Regions from separate parts of the Isoptericola sp. S6320L genome, predicted to be linked through region 1. Evidence: predicted binding sites of a transcription regulator. Region 1 holds the regulator's gene; the other holds the start of a gene.
What was found. Region 1 encodes Rex, which represses fermentation and respiration genes when NADH is low (regulators of the CRP and FNR family bind a similar motif). Its sites were predicted from a motif close to CTTGTGAANNNNTTCACAAG; they were not measured.
Positions count from the first base shown of each region.

Region 2: a site for Rex is predicted at 3,193-3,212, ahead of mqo (malate dehydrogenase (quinone)). Genes of this name have one in related genera too.

Region 1 is NZ_JALKAT010000012.1:84,165-95,424, forward strand. It holds gene proC (pyrroline-5-carboxylate reductase) at 1-694, shown strand, start outside; gene MWU57_RS09325 (TetR/AcrR family transcriptional regulator) at 706-1,308, shown strand; gene MWU57_RS09330 (ABC transporter ATP-binding protein) at 1,349-2,098, shown strand; gene MWU57_RS09335 (ABC transporter permease) at 2,095-2,811, shown strand; gene MWU57_RS09340 (TrkA family potassium uptake protein) at 2,870-3,541, opposite strand; gene MWU57_RS09345 (TrkH family potassium uptake protein) at 3,672-5,066, opposite strand; gene MWU57_RS09350 (acetoin utilization protein AcuC) at 5,140-6,315, shown strand; gene MWU57_RS09355 (30S ribosomal protein bS22) at 6,484-6,582, shown strand; gene MWU57_RS09360 (HAD family phosphatase) at 6,681-7,496, opposite strand; gene MWU57_RS09365 (glutaredoxin family protein) at 7,532-7,822, shown strand; gene MWU57_RS09370 (redox-sensing transcriptional repressor Rex) at 7,819-8,499, shown strand; gene MWU57_RS09375 (YceI family protein) at 8,663-9,214, opposite strand; gene MWU57_RS09380 (histidine phosphatase family protein) at 9,439-10,083, shown strand; gene MWU57_RS09385 (TlpA disulfide reductase family protein) at 10,083-10,691, shown strand; gene MWU57_RS09390 (cytochrome c biogenesis CcdA family protein) at 10,693-11,260, shown strand, end outside.
Region 2 is NZ_JALKAT010000020.1:25,818-37,077, forward strand. It holds gene pntB (Re/Si-specific NAD(P)(+) transhydrogenase subunit beta) at 1-638, shown strand, start outside; gene MWU57_RS11795 (ketopantoate reductase family protein) at 655-1,587, shown strand; gene mqo (malate dehydrogenase (quinone)) at 1,604-3,100, opposite strand; gene MWU57_RS11805 (maleylpyruvate isomerase family mycothiol-dependent enzyme) at 3,286-3,969, opposite strand; gene MWU57_RS11810 (pyridoxal 5'-phosphate synthase) at 3,960-4,637, opposite strand; gene MWU57_RS11815 (TetR/AcrR family transcriptional regulator) at 4,634-5,218, opposite strand; gene MWU57_RS11820 (hypothetical protein) at 5,330-6,031, shown strand; gene eis (enhanced intracellular survival protein Eis) at 6,056-7,291, opposite strand; gene MWU57_RS11830 (MFS transporter) at 7,380-8,732, shown strand; gene MWU57_RS11835 (GNAT family N-acetyltransferase) at 8,738-9,217, opposite strand; gene MWU57_RS11840 (DUF2599 domain-containing protein) at 9,271-10,038, opposite strand; gene MWU57_RS11845 (siderophore-interacting protein) at 10,150-10,971, shown strand; gene MWU57_RS11850 (NADP-dependent oxidoreductase) at 10,991-11,260, opposite strand, start outside.

The DNA.
Region 1 (11,260 bases):
CGGCGCCGAGCTCGCCGAGCGGTACGGGGTGACCACGACGGCGGACAACGCCGAGGCGGTCGCCGGTGCGCGCGTCGTCGTGGTCGGCGTCAAGCCGAAGGACGTCGCCGCGATGCTCGACACGGTGGCGGGTGCCCTGGAGCCGGACGCCGTCGTCGTGAGCGTCGCCGTCGGGCTGCCGCTGTCGCTCTACGCGCGCCACCTGCCCGCGGGGCAGCCGGTGGTGCGGACCATGCCGAACACGCCCGCGCAGGTGGGTGCCGGGGTGACCGCCGTCGTCGCGGGCCCGACGACGGCGGAGGCGGACGTCGCGCTCGTCGAGGCGCTGCTCGCCGGCACCGGTGAGACCGTGCGGATCGCCGAGAAGGAGATCGACGCGTTCGGGGCGCTCGCCGGGTCGGGGCCCGCGTACGTGTTCTACGTCGTCGACGCGATGGCCGAGGCCGGGGTGCTCATGGGCCTGCCGCGTGACGTCGCGCGGCGGCTGGCCGTGCAGACCGTGCTCGGCTCCGGCCGGCTCCTCGCCGAGACGGGTGAGCACCCGGCGATCCTGCGCGAGAAGGTCTCCTCGCCCGGCGGCACCACCGTCCAGGCGCTCAAGCGGCTGGACGACGGCGGGGTGCGGTCCGCGTTCCTCAACGCCCTGGAGGCGGCGCGCGACCGGTCCCGCGAGCTGGCCGCCGAGCTCGGCTGAGGCGGGTCCCCGTGACCGATGACGACGCCCCCCGGCGCGGGCGGCGCCCGGCCGGTCAGGAGACCCGTGCCCAGGTGCTCGACGCGGCCCGGGCGGAGTTCCTCGAGCGCGGCTACGACGCGGTCTCGGTGCGGGGGGTCGCGCGGCGGGCGGGCGTGGACCCGGGCACGGTGCGGCACTGGTTCGCCGGCAAGCGGGAGCTGCTGACGGCCACGCTGGGCATCGCGCCCGTCGACCCGGCCGCGATGGTCCACCAGGTGCTGGCCGGACCGGTCGAGGGGCTGGGGGAGCGGCTGGTCCGGGGCGTGCTGGGGCTCTGGGACGGCGACGAGGGCGCGACGGTGCGGCTCGTGCTGCCGGCCGTGATGGCCGACCCGGGGCTGCGCGGACTGCTGCCGGGCTTCCTGGGGGCGGAGGTCCTGGGCCCCATCGTCGAACGGCTCGGGGTGGCGGACGCCCGCCGGCGCAGCTCCCTGGTCGCCTCCCAGGTCGCCGGCCTGCTCCTCACGCGCTACCTGGTGCCGATCGACCCGCTCGCGTCGATGCCGGCGGACGAGGTCGCGCGCCTGGTCGGGCCGAACGTGCAGCGCTACCTCGCCGGGGATCTGGCCTGACCTCTTGCGCCGGCGGGCCGGCAGGAGCAGAATTCACCACATGGAGAAAAACTGGACCGGGCCGGCGCTGCGGACGCGCGGGCTGGTCGTGGAGCGCGGCGGGCGCACGGTCGTCGACGGCCTCGACCTGGAGGTCCCCGCCGGGCAGGTGATCGGCCTCCTCGGCCCCTCCGGCTCCGGCAAGACCACGCTCATGCGTGCCCTCGTCGGCGTCCAGGACCACGTCGCGGGCGAGGTGACCGTGCTCGGCGAGCCCGCCGGGACCGCGGCGCTGCGACGGCGCGTCGGGTACGTGACGCAGGCCGCGTCCGTCTACACCGACCTCACCGTCGCCCAGAACCTGCGGTACTTCGCGCGGCTGTCCGGGCTGCCGCCGTCGGACGCCGAGGCCGCCGTCGCGGGGGCCGTCGCCACCGTGGACCTGGGCGGGCACGAGAGGCAGGTCGTCGGGACGCTGTCCGGCGGGGAGCGGTCCCGCGTGTCCCTCGCCGCCGCGCTGGTGGGCGACCCCGACGTGCTCGTCCTCGACGAGCCGACCGTCGGCCTCGACCCCGTGCTGCGCCGCGACCTGTGGGCCACGTTCCGCACGCTCGCCGCCGAGGGTCGCACCCTGCTGGTCTCCAGCCACGTCATGGACGAGGCCACGCAGTGCGACCGCCTGCTGCTCCTGCGCGACGGCGCGCTCGTCGCCGACACCACGCCGGACGAGCTGCTCGCCACCACGGGGGCACCGGACGCCGAGCGCGCGTTCCTCGTGCTCATCGACCGTGCGACCCAGGAGGCCCGATGATGCTCACCACCGCCGGGCGCGTGCTCGGTCAGCTGCGCGGCGACCGCCGCACCGTCGCGCTGATCCTCGTGCTGCCGTGCCTCCTGCTCGGGCTGATCGCCTGGATGTTCGAGGGCACGCCCGTGCTCGACCAGTTCGGGCCGCTGCTCGTCGGGATCTTCCCCCTCATCGTCATGTTCCTGGTCACGAGCGTCGCCACGCTGCGCGAACGGCAGTCCGGCACGCTGGAACGGCTCATGACCACGCCGGTGCGCAAGGGCGACCTCGTCGGCGGCTACGCGCTGGCGTTCGGCGGCCTCGCGCTCCTGCAGGCGCTCGTCGTGGTCGGCTTCGCGCTGCTCGTCGGGATGGACGTCGCCGGACCGCTCTGGCTGGTCGTGGTGGTCGCGCTGCTCAACGCGGTCCTGGGATGCTGCCTCGGCCTCGCCGCGTCCGCGCTCGCCCGCACCGAGTTCCAGGCCGTGCAGCTGATGCCCGCGACCATCTTCCCGCAGCTCATCGTGTGCGGGCTGCTCATGCCGCGCGACGAGATGCCCGAGGTGCTCGAGTGGATCTCGCGAGCCTTCCCGCTGACCTATGCGGTCGACGCCATGCAGCAGATCGCCGTGGGCGCCGAGTGGGCGGACGTCGCCGGGTCGGTCGGGGTGACGGCCGCCTTCATCGTGGGCGCCGTCGTGCTGGGCATCGTCACGCTGCGCCGTCGGACGCCGTGAGCCTCCCGCGCGGCGCCGCGGCGGGCGGGCCGCCGCGGCGCCGCACGGGCCGACGGCGTCAGGACCGCGCGGAGAACCGTTCCAGCAGGTCCGCGTGCCCGGAGCAGACCAGCAGGTCGTTGGCGCTGACGCGCGTCTCCGGGGTCGCGTAGGTGAAGTCGATGCCCGGGGACTTCACGCCGATGACCGTGACGCCGTACTTCTTGCGGATGTCCGACTGCGCCAGGGTGAACCCCTGCATCTCGCGCGGGGGTCGCATCTTGACGATCGTGAACCCGTCCTCGACCTCGATGTAGTCGAGCATCTTGCCGCTCACCAGGTGCGCCACGCGCGAGCCCGCGTCCGACTCCGGGAAGACGACGTGGTGCGCGCCGATGCGCGTCAGGATGCGGCCGTGCTCCGCCGACACCGCCTTGGCCCAGATCTGCGGCGTGCCGAGGTCCACGAGGTTGCCCGTGATGAGCACGGACGCCTCCAGCTGGGTCCCCACGCCCACCACCACGACGCCGAAGTCCCGTGCGCCGAGCTGCTCGAGGGCCTCCGGGTTGGAGGCGTCCGCCTCCACGACCGGGAGCCGCCCGGACCACTGGGCCACCAGGCGGTCGTCGCTCTCCACCGCCAGGACGTCCTGGCCGAGCCGGTCGAGCGTCGTCGCGATGGACGAGCCGAACCGGCCGAGCCCGATGACGAGCACGCCGGCATCTCGCTCCGATGCCTTCTTGTCTGCCACGGTTTCCTCTCTCGTTCCCGTCACCCGGTCGCCCCGACCGGTCTCACCCGATCCTGCTGTCGGGTGAGCCTGCGGCTCCGCTGCGGGCGGTGCCTCGTGCCTCGGACCCACCCTCCGCTGCACCTCCGTCTCACCCGATCACGGGGCGCTCCTCGGGGAAGCGTACGACGCGCCGTCGGTCCCGCAGGGCGATCGCGCCGAGCACGGAGATCGTCCCCACACGACCGAGGTACATGAGCGCGCACAGGACGTACTTCCCGGCGTCGGGCAGGTCGCCGGTGATCCCGGTGGACAGGCCCACGGTGGCGAACGCCGAGATCACCTCGAACAGCACCTCCGACAGCGAGAAGTCCGTGATGCGCAGCAGCGCGATGCAGGCGCCCAGCACCATCGTGGCGCCGATGAACACCACGGCGATGGACAGCCGGAGCGTGTCGCGCGGGATGCGTCGGCCGAAGACGTCGATGTCCCGGTCGCCGCGGGCCTCGGCGAGGATCGCCAGGAGCATGACGGCCAGGGTGGTCACCTTGATGCCGCCGGCCGTCGACGCCGACCCGCCGCCCACGAACATCAGGGCGTCGGTGACCAGCCACGTCTCCGGGTTCATCGCGCCGGTGTCGACCGTGCTGAAGCCGCCGGAGCGCGGCATGATCGAGGCGAACGACGCGGACAGCAGCTTGGTCGCCAGGTCCTGGCCGCCGAGGGTGCGGGGGTTGGCCCACTCCATCGCCCCGATGATCACGAACCCCGCCGCGAACAGGGCGACGCTCGTGGTCACGGTGAGCTTCGTGTGCAGCGTCAGGTGGCGGTACCAGCGCCGGCCGTACCGGCGGGCCTGCAGGACGTTCGCCATGACCGGGAAGCCCAGCGCCCCGACGAAGACGCCCAGCCCGATCGGCACGACGACGAGCCAGTCGGACGCGTACACCGAGAGACCCTCGGTGGTCGGGACGAAGCCCGCGTTGTTGAACGCCGAGATGCCGTAGAAGACCGCGTTCCACAGCGCGGTGCCGAAGCTCTCGCCCAGCGCGAGGAACCGGGGGAGCAGGACCAGGGCGACCGTCGCCTCGATCGTCACCGACACCACGATGATGAGCCGGATGAGGTAGCCGACCTCGCCCAGGCTGCTGGTGCGCACCTTCGCCTCGGACGCCGTGAGCAGCTTCTGGGTCAGCCCGATGCGGCGCGAGACCGCCATGCCGAGCAGCGAGGCGAGCGTCATGACGCCGAGCCCGCCGATCTTGATGCCGACGAGGATCACCGCGTGGCCGTAGTCGGACCAGTAGCTGCCGGTGTCGACGACGACCAGCCCGGTGACGCAGACGGCGGACACCGCGGTGAACAGCGCGTCGACGAACCGCGCGCCGTCACCGGACGCCGTGGCCCACGGGGGCAGCAGCAGGATGGTGAAGAGCGCGATGACGGCACCGAACACGGTCATCGCGAGGCGCGCCGGGTACTCCCGCGCGGTGCGGTCCACCCACTCGCGCACCGTCGCACCGCGATCGCGCCACCTCGTCGCCACCGACCGGATCCTCCGTCGTCTCAACCGCCAGTCGTCGGGCCCAGCCTGCCACGGGTTCCGCTACGGTGACGGGATGTCCGTCGCCCGGCTGCTGTGGAGCCCCGAGCTCCTGACCTACGACTTCGGGCCCGGGCACCCGATGGCGCCCGCCCGGCTCGACCTCACCTTCCGGCTCGCCGACGCGTTCGGTCTGTTCGACGAACCCTCCCTCGAGGTCGTGCGCATCCCGCCGAGCACCGACGACCTCGTGCGCACGGTGCACGACGGCGACTACGTGGCGGCGGTCCGGCGTGCGGACCGCACGGGCGAGCCCGACCTGGTGCGCGGGCTCGGCACCGAGGACAACCCGGTCTTCGCCGGTATGCACGAGGCGGCCTCGCGACTCGTCAGCGCGTCGGTCGCCGCCGCCGAGGCGACGTGGACGGGTGCGGCGGAGCACGCCGTCAACATCGCGGGCGGGATGCACCACGCACGGCGCGCGGGCGCCTCCGGCTTCTGCCTCTACAACGACGCCGCGGCCGCGGTGCAGCGGTTGCTCGACCTGGGCGCCCGGCGGGTCGCCTACGTCGACCTGGACGCCCATCACGGCGACGGCGTCGAGTCGATCTTCTGGGACGACCCGCGTGTCCTGACGGTCTCCGTGCACCAGGACGGTCGCTCCCTCTTCCCGGGCACGGGCAACCCCGCGGACACCGGAGGCACGGCGGCCGACTGCACCGCGGTGAACGTCGCCCTGCCGCCCCGCACCGACTCGGCGCGCTGGCTGCGTGCCGTCGACGCCGTCCTGCCGCTCGTGCTGCGGGAGTTCCGGCCGGACGCGATCGTGTCCCAGCACGGCACCGACGCCCACGGCAACGACCCGATGGCGGACCTGAACGTGGGGATCGACGCGCAGCTGACGGCGGCGTCGTGGGTGCACGACCTCGCCCACGAGCTCTGCGAGGGGCGGTGGGTCGCACTCGGCGGCGGAGGGTACGCCGTCGTCGACGTGGTGCCGCTGGTGTGGACCGCGCTGGTGGCCCAGGCCGCCCACGTGCCGCTCGCCCCGGCGACCCCGCTGCCCGAGGTCTGGCGCACGGCGGCGGAAGAGATGTCAGGGCTGACCCCCGCGAGGGCGCTCGGCAAGGCCCCGGTGGTCTGGCGGCCGTGGAGCGAGGGGTACGACCCGTCCGACGCCGTGGACCGCGCCGTCCTGGCGACCCGCCGGCACGTCTTCCCCGGGCTGGGCCTGGACCCGTTCCTCGACTGAGCCGCCCGTGCGGCCACGGCAGCGATTCGGGGCACGCGTCCGTGTCGGGTACTCTGGGAGACGGACTTTTTCGCGTTGGTCGGCAGTGCTTGGTCCCGGGAGTCTTCCAGGGAACAGGATCGTCGGGACCAACCGGCCTCCACCACCGATCAGCATTGTGAGGACCTCATGGGCTCCGTCATCAAGAAGCGCCGCAAGCGTATGGCGAAGAAGAAGCACCGCAAGCTGCTTCGCAAGACGCGTCACCAGCGTCGCAACAAGAAGTGACGCTCGGCCCGTCTGACGACGGGCCGCACGCACCGAGCCCGGACCTCGCCCGAGGTGCCGGGCTCCTTGCGTCCTGCGGGCGGACTCGGCGGGCCGGTTCAGTACCGCCGGAGCCGCTTGCGCACGCTGCGCTGGGCGGCGCGCAGCACGAGGCCGAGCACCCAGGCCGCACCCGCCCACGACGCCGTGCGCACGCCGCGTCCGGCCGCGCGCTGACCCCGGCCCCGGAACTCACGGATCGGCCAGCCGACCTCCTTCGCGTGCCGGCGTAGCCGCGCGTCGGGGTTGATGGGGCAGGGGTGGCCCACCGACCGCATCATCGGCAGGTCGTTGAGCGAGTCGCCGTACGCGTAGGAGGACTCCAGGTCGAGTCCTTCGCGCTCGGCGAGCTCCCGCACGGCCGCCCCCTTGGCCTCGCCGTGCATGAGGTCGCCCACCAGCGCGCCGGTGTAGTAGCCGTCGGCGTGCTCGGCGATCGTGCCCAGGCAGCCCGTCGCCCCGAGCCGGCGCGCGATGAGTCCGCCGATCTCCACGGGCGTCGCCGTGACCAGCCAGACCTCGTCGCCTGCCGCCAGGTGCTCGTCCAGGAGTCGCTTGGTCCCGGGAAAGATGCGCAGCTCCAGGACCGTGTCGTACACCTCCTCGCCCACGGCGGTGATCTCCGCGACGGACCGTCCGGCGATGAGGGACAGCGCCCGCGACCGGACCGTCTCGATCTGGGACCGCGACTCGCCGAACACCAGATACTTCGCCTGGATCCAGGCGAAGCGCAGCAGGTCGGAGGTGCCGAAGAACTTCCGCTGGTACAAGGCCCTGGCCAGGTGGAACGCGCTGGCGCCGCGGATGATCGTGTTGTCGACGTCGAAGAACGCTGCCGCCGTCGGTCCGGCCGGGGGTGCAGCATGAGACGACATGCCGCCCACTGTAGTAGCGCCGATACGCTGTGCTCGTGAGCAGGCCTGCGATCCGACCAGACGCGACGTCCAGGGTCGTCGTGTACAGCAGGGCGGACTGCCACCTGTGCGACGAGGCACGGGCGGTGGTCGCCGCGGTGTGCGCGGAGGCGGGGGAGACCTGGCAGGAGATCGACATCGATGCCGAGCCCGCTCTGGTGGAGCGGTACGGCGAGTACGTGCCCGTCGTCGAGGTGGACGGCGTGCAGCAGGGGTTCTGGCGGGTGGACGCGGCACGGTTGGCGCGTCGGCTCGCACGGCCCCCGGGAGGGAAGAAGAAGACGTGATCGAGATCGGTGAGGTGACGGTGCCCGCGGCGACGGTGGCGCGGCTTCCGTTCTACCTGCGTGCACTGCGCGACCTGACGCGCGAGGGTGTGGCGACGACGTCGTCGTCCGACCTGGCGGAACGGTCCGGCGTCGGCTCCGCGCAGCTCCGCAAGGACCTGTCCTACCTGGGGTCGTTCGGCACCCGGGGCGTGGGGTACGAGGTCGAGTCCCTGTCGTCGTACATCGCCGCCGCGCTGGGCCTCGGCTCGGAGCACCGGCTGGCGATCGTGGGCGTCGGGAACCTGGGCCACGCGCTGGCCAACTACTCGGGCTACGCGGCGCGCGGGTTCCAGGTGGTGGCGCTGCTCGACGCCGACCCCGCCGTCGTCGGCGGCCGGGCGGCCGGGATCGAGGTCGAGCACGTCGACCACCTGGAGCGGATCATCGTGGAGCGGCACGTCTCGATGGTGGTGCTGGCGACGCCCGGACCGCCCGCCCAGGGGATCGCCGAACGGGTCGTGTCGGCGGGCGTGCGCGAGATCCTGTCGTTCGCCCCGGTGGCGCTGCACCTGCCCGACGACGTGGTGGTGCGCAGCGTGGACGTGGCGGGGGAGCTGCAGATCCTGGCGTTCCACGCGGCGGCGCGCCACGCCAACGGCGTCGCGGCACCCGGCGCGGACGTCCCGGCGTCCTGACCCGGCCGCAGGGCCCTATCGCGCACGCCCAGGTAGTGCCGCGCACGCCGAGGTAGTAGCGGCAAGCGCGAGGTAGCAGCGCTCGGGCCGCGGTCGGGGGGACGACGGCGCCCCGACGCCGGGCGCACGGCCTGGCGTCGGGGCGCACCGCCCTATGGCGGGATCAGTTCTGCGAGATCGCCGACACGTCGAGCGCGATCTTCACCTTGTCGCCCACGAGGAAGCCGCCGGTCTCCAGCGTGGCGTTCCAGGTGAGGTCGAAGTCCCGGCGGGAGATCTCGAGCTCGGACTCGAAGCCGGCGCGGTCGTTGCCGAACGGGTCCTTGGCGGTGCCGGCGAACTCGGTGGGCAGGTCGACGGTCTTGGTCACACCGTTGATGGTCAGGTCACCGGTGATCACGTAGGCGTCGCCGTCCACGGAGATGTTCTTCGACGCGAAGGACCAGACGGGCTTCTCCTCGGCGTGCCAGAAGTCGGCGCTCTTGAGGTGGCCGTCGCGGTTCTCGTCGCCGGTGTTCACCGACGCGGCGTCGAGCTCGGCGGACACCGAGGTGGAGTCGAGGTCGTCGCCCACGGTGATGGTGCCCGTGGTGATGCCGATGGTGCCGCGGACCTTCGAGATGCCCGCGTGGCGGACGGTGAAGGACGCGGTGGAGTGCGCGGCGTCGATGACGTAGGTGCCGGTGGTCAGGCCCGTGGGCAGCGGCGTAGCCATGGAAGTGCTCCTCGTGTTGGCGGTTCCGAACGTGGTGCGGACGCAGGAGGCGGGACCGCCGTCGGCGATCCTGACTCCATCGGAATGCATGAACCGGGGTGGTGCGCGGACTATTCCCCGGCCCCGCGGCACGCGTCGACCGGCGGCGTGAGGCTGGTCACGGCATGGCTGTGGCGCTGCTGGGGAGCACCTGAGGACGCTCCCGATCTGGGACACTGGGGGCCATGGCCACCACCACCGTCCATCTCCTGCGGCACGGCGAGGTCCACAACCCCGACGGCATCCTGTACGGACGCCTCGCCGGGTACCGCCTGTCCGCGCTCGGCCAGCGGATGGCCCGGCGCGTCGCCGACCACCTGTCCCAGGGCGACCGGGACGTCGTCGCCGTCGTCGCGAGCCCGCTGCAGCGCGCCCAGGAGACGGCCGCGCCCGTGGCCACCGCGTTCGGCCTCGAGCTCGCCACCGACGACCGGCTCATCGAGGCCGGCAACAGCTTCGAGGGCACCTCGATCGGCAAGCACCCCGGCCAGCTCGCGCACCCGCGGTACTGGACCCGGCTGTGGAACCCGCTGCGGCCGTCGTGGGGGGAGAGCTACGCCGACCAGGTCGTCCGGATGCGTGCCGCCGTCGACGACGCGCGCCGCGCCCACCTCGGCCACGAGGTCGTGCTCGTCAGCCACCAGCTGCCCGTCTGGGCGACCCGGCGGTCGTTCGAGGGACGCACCCTGGCGCACGACCCGCGCCGGCGCGAGTGCGCCCTCGCGTCCCTGACCTCCCTGACCTTCGACGACGACCGGTTCGTCTCGCTGCACTACACCGAGCCCGCCGGCGCCCTGCTGGCCGGTGCCGACCCGGTGCCGGGCGCCTGATGGCACGCCGTCCCGCCACCCGCCCCGCACGCCGGGCAGCCGTCACCGCCGCCCTGGTCGCCACGGCCGGGCTGCTCGCCGGCTGCGGCGCGGCCGACTCCGGCGCGAGCGACGTCGTCGGCCAGGGCTTCGTCTCCGGCGACGGCTCCGTGCAGCAGTGGGAGCCGGGCGAGCGCGGCGACGCCGTCGTGGTCGAGGGCACGTCCTTCGAGGGCGACGAGGTCTCCACCGCCGACTGGAGCGGCGACGTCGTCGTGCTCAACACCTGGTACGCGGGCTGCGCCCCCTGCCGCGCCGAGGCCCCCGACCTCGTGGCGCTCGCGAACGACCGTGCGGACGACGGCGTGCACCTGCTCGGCATCAACACCGAGGACGACGCCGGCACCGCCCTGGCGTTCCAGCGCACCTTCGAGGTGCCGTACCCGTCGATCGAGGACCGCAGCGGTCAGGTCGTGGCCGGGCTCTCCGGCGTCGTGCCGCTGCAGGCCGTGCCGTCCACCGTGGTGCTCGACGGCGAGGGCAGGGTGGCCGCGCGGGTCGTCGGCCAGGTCGCGGGCTCCACGCTGGAGGGCATCGTCGACGACGTGCTCGCGGACGGGAGCGCCTGAGGTGGGTGAGGCCTTCGCCACCACGGCCGTGAGCGGCTCGCTGCTGCTCGCGGTCCTGGTCGCGCTGCTCGCCGGCCTGGTGTCGTTCGCCTCGCCGTGCGTCCTGCCGCTCGTGCCCGGCTACGTGGGCTACGTCGGCGGCCTGGCCGCGGCCCACGCGGGCCCGGCCGGCACGGCGCCCGGGGGCACGGCGTCCGGGACGACGACGGCGGCGCCGGCGCGCGCACCCGGCCGCGGCCGCGTCGTGGCCGGGGTGGCCCTGTTCGTGCTGGGGTTCACGGTGGTGTTCGTGGCCCTCATGGCGGCCGCCGGGGCCGTGGGCTCGTACCTGGTGCGGTACGAGGACGTGCTCGTCCGGGTGCTGGGCCTCGTCGTGATCCTCATGGGCGTGGCGTTCCTGGGCGGCATCGGGTTCCTGCAGCGCGAGCGCCGGCTGCACGTCAGCCCGCGGGCCGGCCTGTGGGGTGCGCCGCTGCTGGGCGTCGTCTTCGGTCTCGGCTGGACCCCGTGCCTCGGCCCGACGCTGGCCGCGGTGCAGTCCCTCGCGCTCAACGAGGCGTCCGCGGGCC
Region 2 (11,260 bases), on a different contig from region 1:
CCTCCGGCGCGATCCTGTCGTACATCATGTGCCGGGCGATGAACCGCTCGTTCGTCTCGGTCATCCTCGGCGGGTTCGGGACGGAGCCCGGCACCGTCGCGGCGGGCGTGTCGGGCGAGCACCGGGAGACCTTCGCCGCCGACGTCGCCGAACAGCTGACGTCCGCGAGGTCGGTCATCATCGTGCCGGGCTACGGCATGGCGGTCGCGAAGGCACAGCATCCCGTGGCCGACCTCACCGAGAAGCTCCGCGCGCGGGGCGTGGACGTCCGCTTCGGTGTGCACCCCGTCGCGGGCCGGCTGCCGGGCCACATGAACGTGCTGCTGGCGGAGGCCAAGGTGCCCTACGACGTCGTGCTGGGCATGGACGAGATCAACGGCGACTTCGGGTCGACGGACGTCGTCCTCGTCATCGGCGCGAACGACACCGTGAACCCTGCCGCCCAGGAGGACCCCGGCTCGCCCATCGCCGGGATGCCGGTGCTGGAGGTGTGGCGCGCGCGCGACGTCGTGGTGTTCAAACGCTCGATGGCCACCGGGTACGCCGGCGTGCAGAACCCGTTGTTCTTCCGCGAGAACACGGCGATGGTCTTCGGCGACGCGAAGGAGCAGGTGGAGCGGATCATCCAGTCGCTGTGAGCGCTACGCTCGGGCGATGACCAGCGCGAACGATCTGCACCGGCCCCTGATCGCCGTCGTCGGCCCGGGGGCGGTGGGCGGACTGGTGGCCGCCCTGCTGCAGCGGGCCCGGCACGACGTCGTCCTCGTCGGACGCCCGGGCACGGCCCGGCGGGTGACCGAGCACGGGCTCGAGATCGTCACCGACCGGTTCGGTGCCTGGCACGCCCCGCTGCGGGCGACGACGTGGGTGCCGCGCGGCGCCCGGGTGCTCGTGGCGGTCAAGGCCGAGGGCGTCGCCGAGGTCGCCGGGACGATCGCTGCCGGTCGGCCTCCCGAGGTCGTCTCGCTCCTCAACGGGATCGATCACATGGAGTCCTTGCGGGCTGCCCTCGCGGGGCCCGGCGGCCCGGCCGCGTACGAGAGCGTCGTGGTCGGGGCGTCCTACGCCGGCGAGACCTTGCGCACCGGGTCGGGCCCGGACACGGCCCTGACGGTACGCCACCGCGGTGAGCTGCTGCGGATCACCGTGCCCGCCGAGGCCGGTGACCTCGAGGTGGTCCAGGCCCTGCGCGACACGGAGATCGAGGTCGTGACGGCGGGCAGCGAGACCGAGGTGCTGTGGTCCAAGCTGCGCTTCCTCGCGCCGCTGGCCCTGCTGACGTCCGTGCACCGGACCGGGGTGGGTGCGGCCTTGGACGCCGACCCGGTGCTCACCGACGGCGTCCTCGGTGAGGTGGCGGCGGTCGCCGCGGCCGAGGGCGTCACCACGACGGCCGAGGACCTGCGCACGATCCTGCGAGGGTTCCCGCCGACGATGCGGTCGTCGTTGCAGGCCGACCTGGCCGCCGGTCGCACGGGCGAGCTCGACGCGATCGGCGGGGCGGTCGCACGGCGCGGTGCCGCACGGTCGGTGCCGACCCCGACGATCGAGCGGGTCGTGGTCCAGCTCGCTCGCAGGGTCGGCTGACCGTTCCCGGCCGCGTTCAGAAGCGGGAGTCGGCCCGGGACTCGTAGACGCTGGCGGGCAGCACGCCACCGTTCTGCGCGGCGAGCTCGGTGGCGGACAGCTCGGACGCCGCGTCCGTCGTGGTGTCGATCTCGCGGGCGTCGGCGGGCATGCCGTCGAGGCTCGGCATCATCGCGGCGAGACGGGGGCGCCAGCCGGCGAACTCGGTGGGGAAGCAGCGGCCGAGCAGGTCCACCATCGCCGAGACCGCGGTCGAGGCGCCCGGCGAGGCGCCGAGGAGGCCGGCGATCGACCCGTCCGCGGCGGAGACGATCTCCGTGCCGAACTGCAGGACGCCCTTGCCGTCGGCGTCACGCTTGATCACCTGCACGCGCTGGCCGGCGGTGATCGTCTCCCAGTCCTTGGGGTGAGCGGTCGGCATGAACTGCTGCAGCGCGTGGAACTTCGTCTCGGGCGCGGCGACGAGCTGGCCCACCAGGTACTGCGTGAGGTCGAGGTTCTTGAGGCCGGCGCCGATCATCGACGTCAGGTTGTGGGCACGCAGCGACGTGACCAGTCCCAGGTACTTGCCCTTCTTGAGGTACTTGGGGCTGAACCCGGCGTAGGGGCCGAACATGAGGTAGCTCTTGCCGTCGACCACACGGGTGTCCAGGTGGGGGACGGACATCGGCGGAGCGCCGACGTCGGCCTTGCCGTAGACCTTGGCCTGGTGCTGCGCCACGACCTCCGGGTTGTCGGTGCGCAGGAACTCTCCGGAGATCGGGAACCCGCCGAAGCCCTTGATCTCGGGGATGCCGGCGGACTGCAGCAGCGGCAGGGCGCCGCCGCCGGCGCCGACGAAGACGAAGCGCGCCGTGACGGTGGACGTCCGCTGGGGTGCGTTCCACGAGCGGTCCTTGACGCGCAGGCGCCAGCCGCCGTCGCGGGTGCGCTTGAGCGAGCGGACCTCGTGCTGGAGCTGGATCTGGGCACCGTGGGCCACGAGCCCGTCGACGAGCTGGCGGGTGAGGTTGCCGAAGTCGACGTCCGTGCCGGCGACGGACCGGGTCGCGGCGATCGGCTCGTCCGCGTCGCGCTCGGCGGTGAGCAGCGGAGCCCACCGCTCGATCTCGGCGCGGTCGGTGGAGAACTCCAGGTCACGGAAGAGCGGGTGGTCGCTGAGCGTCTGGTGCCGACGGCGCAGGTAGTCCACGTTCTTGGCGCCGCGCACGAACGTCATGTGCGGGGTGCGGCTGACGAACGAGGAGTCCGCGAGGCGGCCGGTGGCCAGCAGGTGGTGCCACAGCTCCCGCGAGGTGTGGAACTGCTCGTTGATCGCCACCGCCTTGGAGATGTCGATGGTGCCGTCCGCCTTCTCCGGCGTGTAGTTCAGCTCGCACAGCGCGGCGTGACCGGTGCCGGCGTTGTTCCACGGACTGGACGACTCGAGCGCGACCTCGTCGAGGCGCTCGATGATACGGATCGACCACGTCGGCTCGAGCTGCTGGATCAGCGTGCCGAGGGTGGCGCTCATGATGCCGCCGCCGATGAGGACGACGTCGACGGCGTCGGAGGAGCCGTTGCGGGAGGCCGTTTCGCGCGTAGTCACCTCGCCATGCTACGACGCTGGTGAAAAGTGTCACAAAGAATGAGAGCAAGGTCACAAGCGGCTGACCTGCAGTGATGTGGGTCACATCCGGGCCGCGTGGGCCTCGCCGGTCAGCGCTGCGCGGAGGGCCACGGGCCGAGCTCCGGCAGGGCGACGACGACGCCGCCACGGCGCGCGACGACCGGCCCGGACGGTTCACGGCCCGCCAGCCAGGCCGCGACGTGCGCCGCTGAGCCCTCGATCTGCGGTGGGGGACCGCCGTCGGGCAGCCTTACCGCGAGAAAGTCCTGCAGGTGGGCGCAGAGCGCCGCGTCCCAGGAGTCGTCGGTCATCCCGACGAGGGCGTCGACGGCGTGGATGCGCACCTCGCGCCACCAGGCCAGCAGGACGCCCGCGACGACCCCGTCGCGGTACGCGACCGGCGCGGCCCAGCCCGCGTCCCCGGGCGGGGGCCAGGCGTCGACGAGCCGGGCACGGACGGCGGTGAGCGCTGCGACGTGCTCGTCGACGGAGCGCGAGGACGCGGCCTCGATGCCGGCGGCGCGGCCGGCGGCTCCACCGTCGTACGGCTCGATCGTCAGCCCACGGGCGGCGTGCTCGGCCTGTCGGGCGAGCGCGGCGGCCACGTTCGCGACGTGAGCGAGCACGTGGCCCCGCGACCAGCCGGGCAGCGCGGAGGGCTCCACCGTCGCACCGGCGGGAAGGTCGCGGACCCGGGCCAGCAGGTCGCCCAGCGCCCGGTCGGCGTCGGCTCGTGCGTGCTCGAGGAGGTCGTGGTCGACGGTCAGGGCCACAGCAGCGCCTTGGTCCAGGCGGCGCGCGGCGCGCCCACGGTGGCGTCGGGACGGTATCGCAGGCGGGTCTGGCCGGTGCCCGTCCCGGACTGCCAGAACTCCACCTCGTACGGGGCGAGGCACCAGGCCGTCCAGGCCGGCGCGATCAGCCGGGGGTCGGCGCGCACCCGGTCCAGGGCGTCGGCCCAGGCCCTGCGGTGCTCGGCCAGGTCGCCGAGGACCTCGCTCTGGTGGTCCACCAGCCCGGCGGCGCGCGAGGCGTCCGGACGGGCGAGGAAGTCCGCCGCCCCGACCTCGGGGTGCGACGTGACCGTGCCCGTGACGCGCACCTGGCGACCCGTCTCGCGCCACAGGAACGTCAGGGCGGCCCGTGGCTCCGTCGCCAGGTCCCGGCCCTTCGGGCTCGTCGAGTGCCCCGCGAACCACCACCCGTCGGCAGTGAGGTCCTTGAGGATCACCGTCCGGGCGCGCACCGCGCCGTGACCGTCCGAGGTCGACAGGGTCATCGCGTGCGGACCGGTCGCACCGGCTGCGACGGTCTCGTCGAACCAGGTCTCGAAGAGCTGGTGGGGCGTCGCCGGCAGCGCGTCCAGGTCGGCGATCTCCCAGCCCGGCAAGCCGTCGGGGAGCACGGGCAGCGCGCGCAGGCGCTCGCGGAAGGTCGTCACAGGGACTCCTCGTCGTCGGGACGGTCACGGGTGGTCGGGTCGAGCAGCGTCACGAAGCCGCGCACGGCGGCGCGCATCGCCTGCGGGTCGCCTGTGGCGCGGGCGAGCACGTAGCCGCCCTGCACCACGGCGACGGCGGCGTGCGCCCGGTCCGTCGCGTCGTCGGGCGGGACGCCGGCCTCGGTGAGCACCTCGGCGACGGCGGCGACGAGCCGGTCGAAGGAGGTCCGGACGGTGGCGCGCAGGTCGTCGTCGTCCATGACGGCCTGGTCGCTCGTGAGGCGGCCCACCCGGCATCCGGCCAGCGCGTCACGGGGGCGTTCGAGGTATGCCAGGACGCGGCCCAGGGCGGGGGAGTCTCCCGACAGCTCCTGCAGCGCCGCTGCCAGCGCATGGTCGGCGGTGGCACTCACGGCGGCGACGGCCAGGTCGTGCTTGGCGGGGAAGTGGTGGTACAGGCTGCCCTGCCCGACGCCGCTCGCAGCGAGGACCTGGCGCGGGCTGGTGGCCCCGACCCCCTGAGCGGCGAACAGCTCCTGGGCGGCGGCGACGAGCCGGTCGCGGGTGGCGGGAGGTGGCACGGTTGCACTGTACCTACCTCTAGGTATGGCGTCCGCGTCCGGGCGGTTGTGGCGGGGCGGTCGGGACGCCAGGATGTGACCCGAGCCACGTCGGCGAGCAGGAGGAGCGAGATGAGCCACGATCCAGCAGCACCGTCGGGACGGGTCTCGTCCGGTGGGCGGATCGCCCGGCGGCCGGACACCGGCCAGGTCGCGTCGATCGCCACCCTGTTCCCGGCGGAACCGGACCTGCCCGCCGGCCCGGGGCGCGGCCTGGTGCCGCGCCTCGAGTCCCGGGGCGTGCAGACCGCGGTCCTCGCCGCGGCCGTGGTCCTCGCGCTCGTCGCGACGGTCGGCGTCGCCGTGCTCTGGTCGGCCAACCGGAAGCTGGCGGGCGAGGTGCAGACGGCCGTCACCCAGGCCGAGAGCGCCCAGGCGGAGTCCGCCCGCCTCCGCGCCGAGCTCGCGGCCGCGCCGGACGCCGCGACCGTCGACGCCCTGACCGGCAGGGTGCAGAGCGTCGAGGACTGGACCGGGTTCCCCGCCGAGGGCTCCGGGGGGATGGACGACCTGCAGACGCGCCTGCTCGAGGTGACGAACGGCATCGACAGCCTGGAGTCCAACCTCCAGAACGGGCTCGGGACCGTCCGCAACGACCTGGCGACGGTCCGCGACGACCTGCAGACCCGGCCGGACGCCGCCAGCGCCGCCGACGTCGACGCGTTGCGCCAGGACGTCGCCGGCCTCCGAACCGCCGTGGACACGATCCGGCAGGACGTCGGCACCCTGTGCTGGGCGCTCGGCTACCGCACGGACGTCGCGGCGTCCTGCTGAGTCGTTCAGAACCTGCTGTGCCGTTCAGAAGTAGTCGCGCACGTGGACGTCCCGACCGTGCCACAGGGCGTCCCACAGCCGGTCGTGGGTCGACGGCCCGCGCACGTGGCCCGCGAGGCGGAGGTTCGCGGTAGAGGCCGCTCCTGCGTAGCTCAGCGCGATGCCGGACGAGGTGAACGTCAACCGGTCGGGCTCCCGCCCTTCCGCCGGGACGGACGGGGCGTCCGGGTGGACCTGGGCCACGCCGTCGTGCACCAGAAGCGTCCAGGAACCCTCGACGTCGGGGGTCCGCGGATCGACGACGGAGAACGGCACGCGAGCACTCAGTGGCGGCAGGCAGGCGGTCCCGAGGGCGGCCGGGACGTCCAGCAGCCGCAGCATGTACGGGCGGCTCGTGGTGGTGACCGTGTGGTCGGGAAGCACCAGGCGGCTCGGGTCGGACCCGGTCCACGCGCCCGACGTCGAGAGCCGCACCGAGCCGGCCACCGTGCCGAACGACCCCAGCACGCGCCACAGCGCCCGGGCGGCGTCCGGGGTGAGCGCGACCAGGTCGTCGACCTCGATCGTGCCCGTCCCGTCGTACCCCGAGCCCCGGTTCCAGCTCGCGAAGCCCAGGACCTCGTCGTCCGGACCGACGGCCAGGCTGATGCCGGTATAGCCCGACTCAGGTCCGAACAGCTCGTCGGGCTCGGGCAGGAACGGCTTCTCGGTGCGCGTGAGCGGGCCGTTCTGCGCGGCCGCCCACGTGCGGTAGACGGCGCGGATCGCCTCGACGTCGGCACGAGCGGCGCGCCGGGTACGCACCCCGCCCGCCGGCGGACGGACCGTGGCGAGCGCCGCCATCGGCAGGCGTGCCTCGTCGTAGGAGCCGATCACCTCGTAGCCGAGGCTGCGGTAGATCCCGGCCGCGCTCGGGTAGAGGGTCGAGATCACCTCGCCCTGCTCGCGTGCCTCGGCGAGCGCCGCGTCGAACAGCGGCCGGAGCACGCCCTCGCCGCGCCGCTCCGCGGCGACCGTCACCCCCGCGAACCCGGCGGTCGGGACGGCCGCGCCGTGGAACCAGGAGGTGAACCGGCGCACGCCCAGCGTGGCGACGAGCTCCTCGCCGTCGTACGCCGACCACGGGCGGACGTTCGCCGACGGCCAGGTGCCGGGCTCGGGGTCCGGGCGGGGCGTCGCGGGAGCGCCGAACGCCTCGTCGCCGAGACGTCGTGCGGCGGGGACGTCGGCGACGACCGACCGGCGGATGACCAGGTCCATGGCCACACGCTACTGACTCCGGGCCCGCTGCGGCACGCCGGCGCGGTGCGGCTGGTCGGAGTCGCCGACCGGCCGTAGCGTGAGGCGCGTGGCCACCACCTCCACGCAGCGGCGTGTGCTGCTCGTCGCGATCCTCGCGTCGTTCGTGTCGTTCCTCGACGGGACCGTCGTCAACGTGGCCCTGCCCGCGATCGCCGACGAGCTCGGCGGGCCGGGCGAGGCCGGCCTGACGCTCCAGCAGTGGGTGGTCGACGGCTACCTCGTCACGCTCGGCGCCCTCATCCTCGCCGCCGGCTCGCTCTCGGACGTCTACGGTCGCCGTCAGGTGCTGTTCGTCGGGCTGCTGGGGTTCGCCGCGACGTCGGTGCTGTGCGCCGTGGCCCCCACCGGGGCCGTGCTCGTCGTCGCACGCCTGCTCCAGGGCGTCGCCGGGGCACTGCTCGTGCCCAGCTCGTTGGCGCTCATCATCTCGACGTTCGAGGGGCCGGCTCAGTCCCGGGCCATCGGCACCTGGACCGCGTGGACCGGCACCGCCATGATCGTCGGGCCGTTCGTCGGGGGCGGGCTGGTCGACCTCGTCTCCTGGCGCGGGGTGTTCTGGATCAACGTCCCCGTGGTCGCGGTGACCCTCTACCTGCTGCGGGGAGTGCCGCCGTCGGGGGCCACGAGCGGGCGGCGCATCGACGTCCCGGGCGCGGTGCTCGCAGCCGTCGGGCTCGGCACGACGGTGTTCGGCCTCATCGAGCAGGTGTGGCCGCTCGTCGGCGTCGGGCTCGCGCTGCTGGTGGCGTTCGTCCTCTACGAGCGCCGGGCCCCTGACCCGATGCTGCCGATGCGGCTCTTCGCGGTGCGGAACTTCGCGTGGGGCAACGTCGCCACGGCAGCGGTCTACGGTGCGCTGGCGTTCGGTGGGTTCGTCCTGACGCTGTTCCTGCAGCAGGTCGCCGGCTACTCCGCGACGGCCGCGGGGGTGGCGCAGCTGCCCATCACGTTCGCGATGCTGGCGCTGTCCACCCGGTTCGGGACGCTCGCGGGCCGCTACGGGGCGCGATGGTTCATGACCGTCGGCCCGGTGGTCGCCGCGTGCGGGTTCCTGCTGATGCTCACCATGGACGCCGACGCGAGCTACGTCACCGAGGTGCTGCCGGGTGTCCTGGTCTTCGGGCTCGGGCTGGCGATCACGGTCGCGCCCCTGACGTCCGCCATCCTCGGTGCCGTGCCGCCGTCCGACGCCGGGATCGCCTCGGCGGTCAACAACGCCGTGTCCCGGGTGGCGGGCCTCGTGGTCATCGCGTTCGCGGGCGTCATCCTCGGCGGGGTGCTCGACGTCGAGTCCTTCCACCGGGCCCTGGTGGTGACGGCTGTGCTGCTCGTGGTGGGCGGACTGGTGAGCATGGCCGGGATCCGGGACCGGCCACGGGAGACCGCGCCCGCGGGCTGACCGGCTCACAGAGTCAGCTTGAAGCCCTCGTGCGACGCCGCGTAGCCCACCGAGGCGTAGAACCGGTGGGCGTCGGGACGCTGCTTGTCCGAGGTGAGCTGGGCGAGGGTGCAGCCTCGCGCTCGCCCCCAATCGTGGGCGTGCTCCATCAGGCGGCGCCCGATACCGCGGCCACGGAGCCGGGCGTCGACCCGGACGGCCTCGACCTGCAGCCGCGTCGCGCCGTTGCGCGAGATGCCGGGGATCGCCGTCAGCTGCATGACGCCCACGACCGCGCCGTCGAGCTCTGCCACGACCAGCTCGTCGTGCGGGCTGGCGGAGATGGCCTCGAACCCCGCGACGTGGGCGGGGCCGAAGCTGCCGGTGCGCCGGGCCGCGACCGTGTCGTCGGCGATGAGCTCGACGATCCGTTCGAGGTCGTCGCGCACGGCGGTGCGGAACGCGAGGCGGAGCGTGCCGGGAGCAGGGGTCGAGGCGTCGTTCACGCCTCGATGCTAGGTGGTCGCCGCGACCTGCGAGCCCGGCCGCGCTCGCGTGACTACTCGGTGGGGTTGCACCGGTCCGTGAGGACGGCGATGAGCCCGACGTCGGGTCGCCACGGCTCGAGGTTCCACGTGTCCTTCTCGGGTGCGCCGATCGAGTGGCAGACGAGCTGGTCGTGCATGATGGGGGTGTCCACCTCGGGATCGGACGCGACGAGCTCGGCCCACACGAGGTCCGTGCCGGCCTGGCCGGCGGAGCGGGCCCAGGCGGTGGGGTCGACGGCGAGCGACCGACCGCCCTCGCGCTCGCCCCAGTCGGCGCTCGCGACGGCCTCGGTGCCCAGCACCGTCTCGGCGGTGCTCGCCTCCGGGGGCGGGTCGAGGCGCACGCTCGTCGTGTCGACCGCGGTGACGACGGCGCCACCGGCGACGGGGGAGAGCCCGGCGACCGGGGTGCCGCCGTCGTCCAGGATCGTCACGCTCGAGTCGACGTTCACCTCGACGCTCCCGGCGGAGGTCAGCGTGATCGTGGCCGGTGCCTCCGGAGCGGTGCCGACGCGGACCGTGACAGTGCCGTCCGCGGGCACGACCTCCACGGCGCGGGCGCCGCCACCCGTGGGCACCGAGACGGTGAGGGTGGTGCCGCCCGAGGACACCTCCGTCAAGGCGGCGTCGGAAGGTTCCGGTGCCGGGCGATCGCTGGGCGGCGCGGCAGCAGCCGACGCCGAGGCCGACGGCGCGGGTGCCGGTGCGTCGGGCTGCGCCGTGCAGGCGCCGAGCAGGCTGCAGGCGACGACGACGGTGAGGAGCGGGAGGCGGCACACGCGCCCATCGTGCCCGACCGCGGTCGTCCGGTGCGCGCCCGGCAGGTCGGTGGTGTCCGCGTGCCGGGACACCCCTTCACACGTGGGTGAGGTTCGCCTAACCTTATCCGCATGTCGTCTCACCACGGTCGCAAGCCGGTCGATCCACAGGTCGTCGTCGCCGAGGTCGTGACCACCAAGCAGGTCACGCCGCACATGATGCGCGTGACGCTGGGCGGGCTCGACCGCTTCACCCCGCTCGGGTTCGACCAGTGGTTCCGGCTGTTCCTGCAGCGTTCCGGGCAGGACATGCTGCGCCCGCCGACCCGGTCGTCCGAGTGGGGCTGGTACCTGCAGTACCTCGCCACGCCGAGGTCACGGCGGCCGTGGGTGCGCAACTACACCGTCCGCGCCGCCCGGCCCGACCTGGGCGAGATCGACGTCGACTTCGTCATCCACGCCGACGCGGAGGGGAGCTCTGGTCCGGCGGCCGACTTCGCGACGACGGCGCGGACGGGCGACACGGTCGGGCTCCTCGACCAGGGGGCCACCTACGACCCGCAGCACCCCCACGACTGGACGTTGCTCGTCGGCGACGAGACGGCGCTGCCCGCCGTGGCCGGCATCTGCGAGTCGCTGCCCGCCGACGCCCGCGGCATCGCCGTCGTCGAGGTGCCCACGGCGGACGACCAGCAGGACTTCCGCGCGCCGGCCGGCGTGGAGGTCCGCTGGGTCGCCCGGGACGAGACCACCGGTGCGGACGCGGTGCCGGGGCAGGCCGCGCTCGCCGAGGTCCGCCGGCTCACGCTGCCCGACGGCGTCGGGTCCGCCTACGCGGCGGGCGAGGCCGGGCTGGCCACCGGCGTCCGCCGGCACCTCGTGGCCGCGGGCATGCCCAAGGCGCACATCACGTTCCTGGGTTACTGGCGCCACGGGAAGCCCGCCGCAGGCTGACCGGCCCGGCCCTCGTCGTTCAGACCCGCACGACGATCTTGCCGCGCACGTGCCCGCCCTCGCTGGCGCGGTGCGCCGCGGGGGCGTCCGCGAGCTCGTAGGTCTCGGCGACCTCGACACGCAGGGTGCCGGCGTCGAACATCGCGGCGAGGTCGTCCAGGTCGCTGGTCGACGGGCGCACCCACACGTACTGCCCGCCGTGCTCGTCCCGCGCGGCCGGGTCGGTGATCGAGGTGATCGTCCCGCCGTCGGCCAGCACGGCGGCGGAGGTCGCCACGGCGTCGCCGCC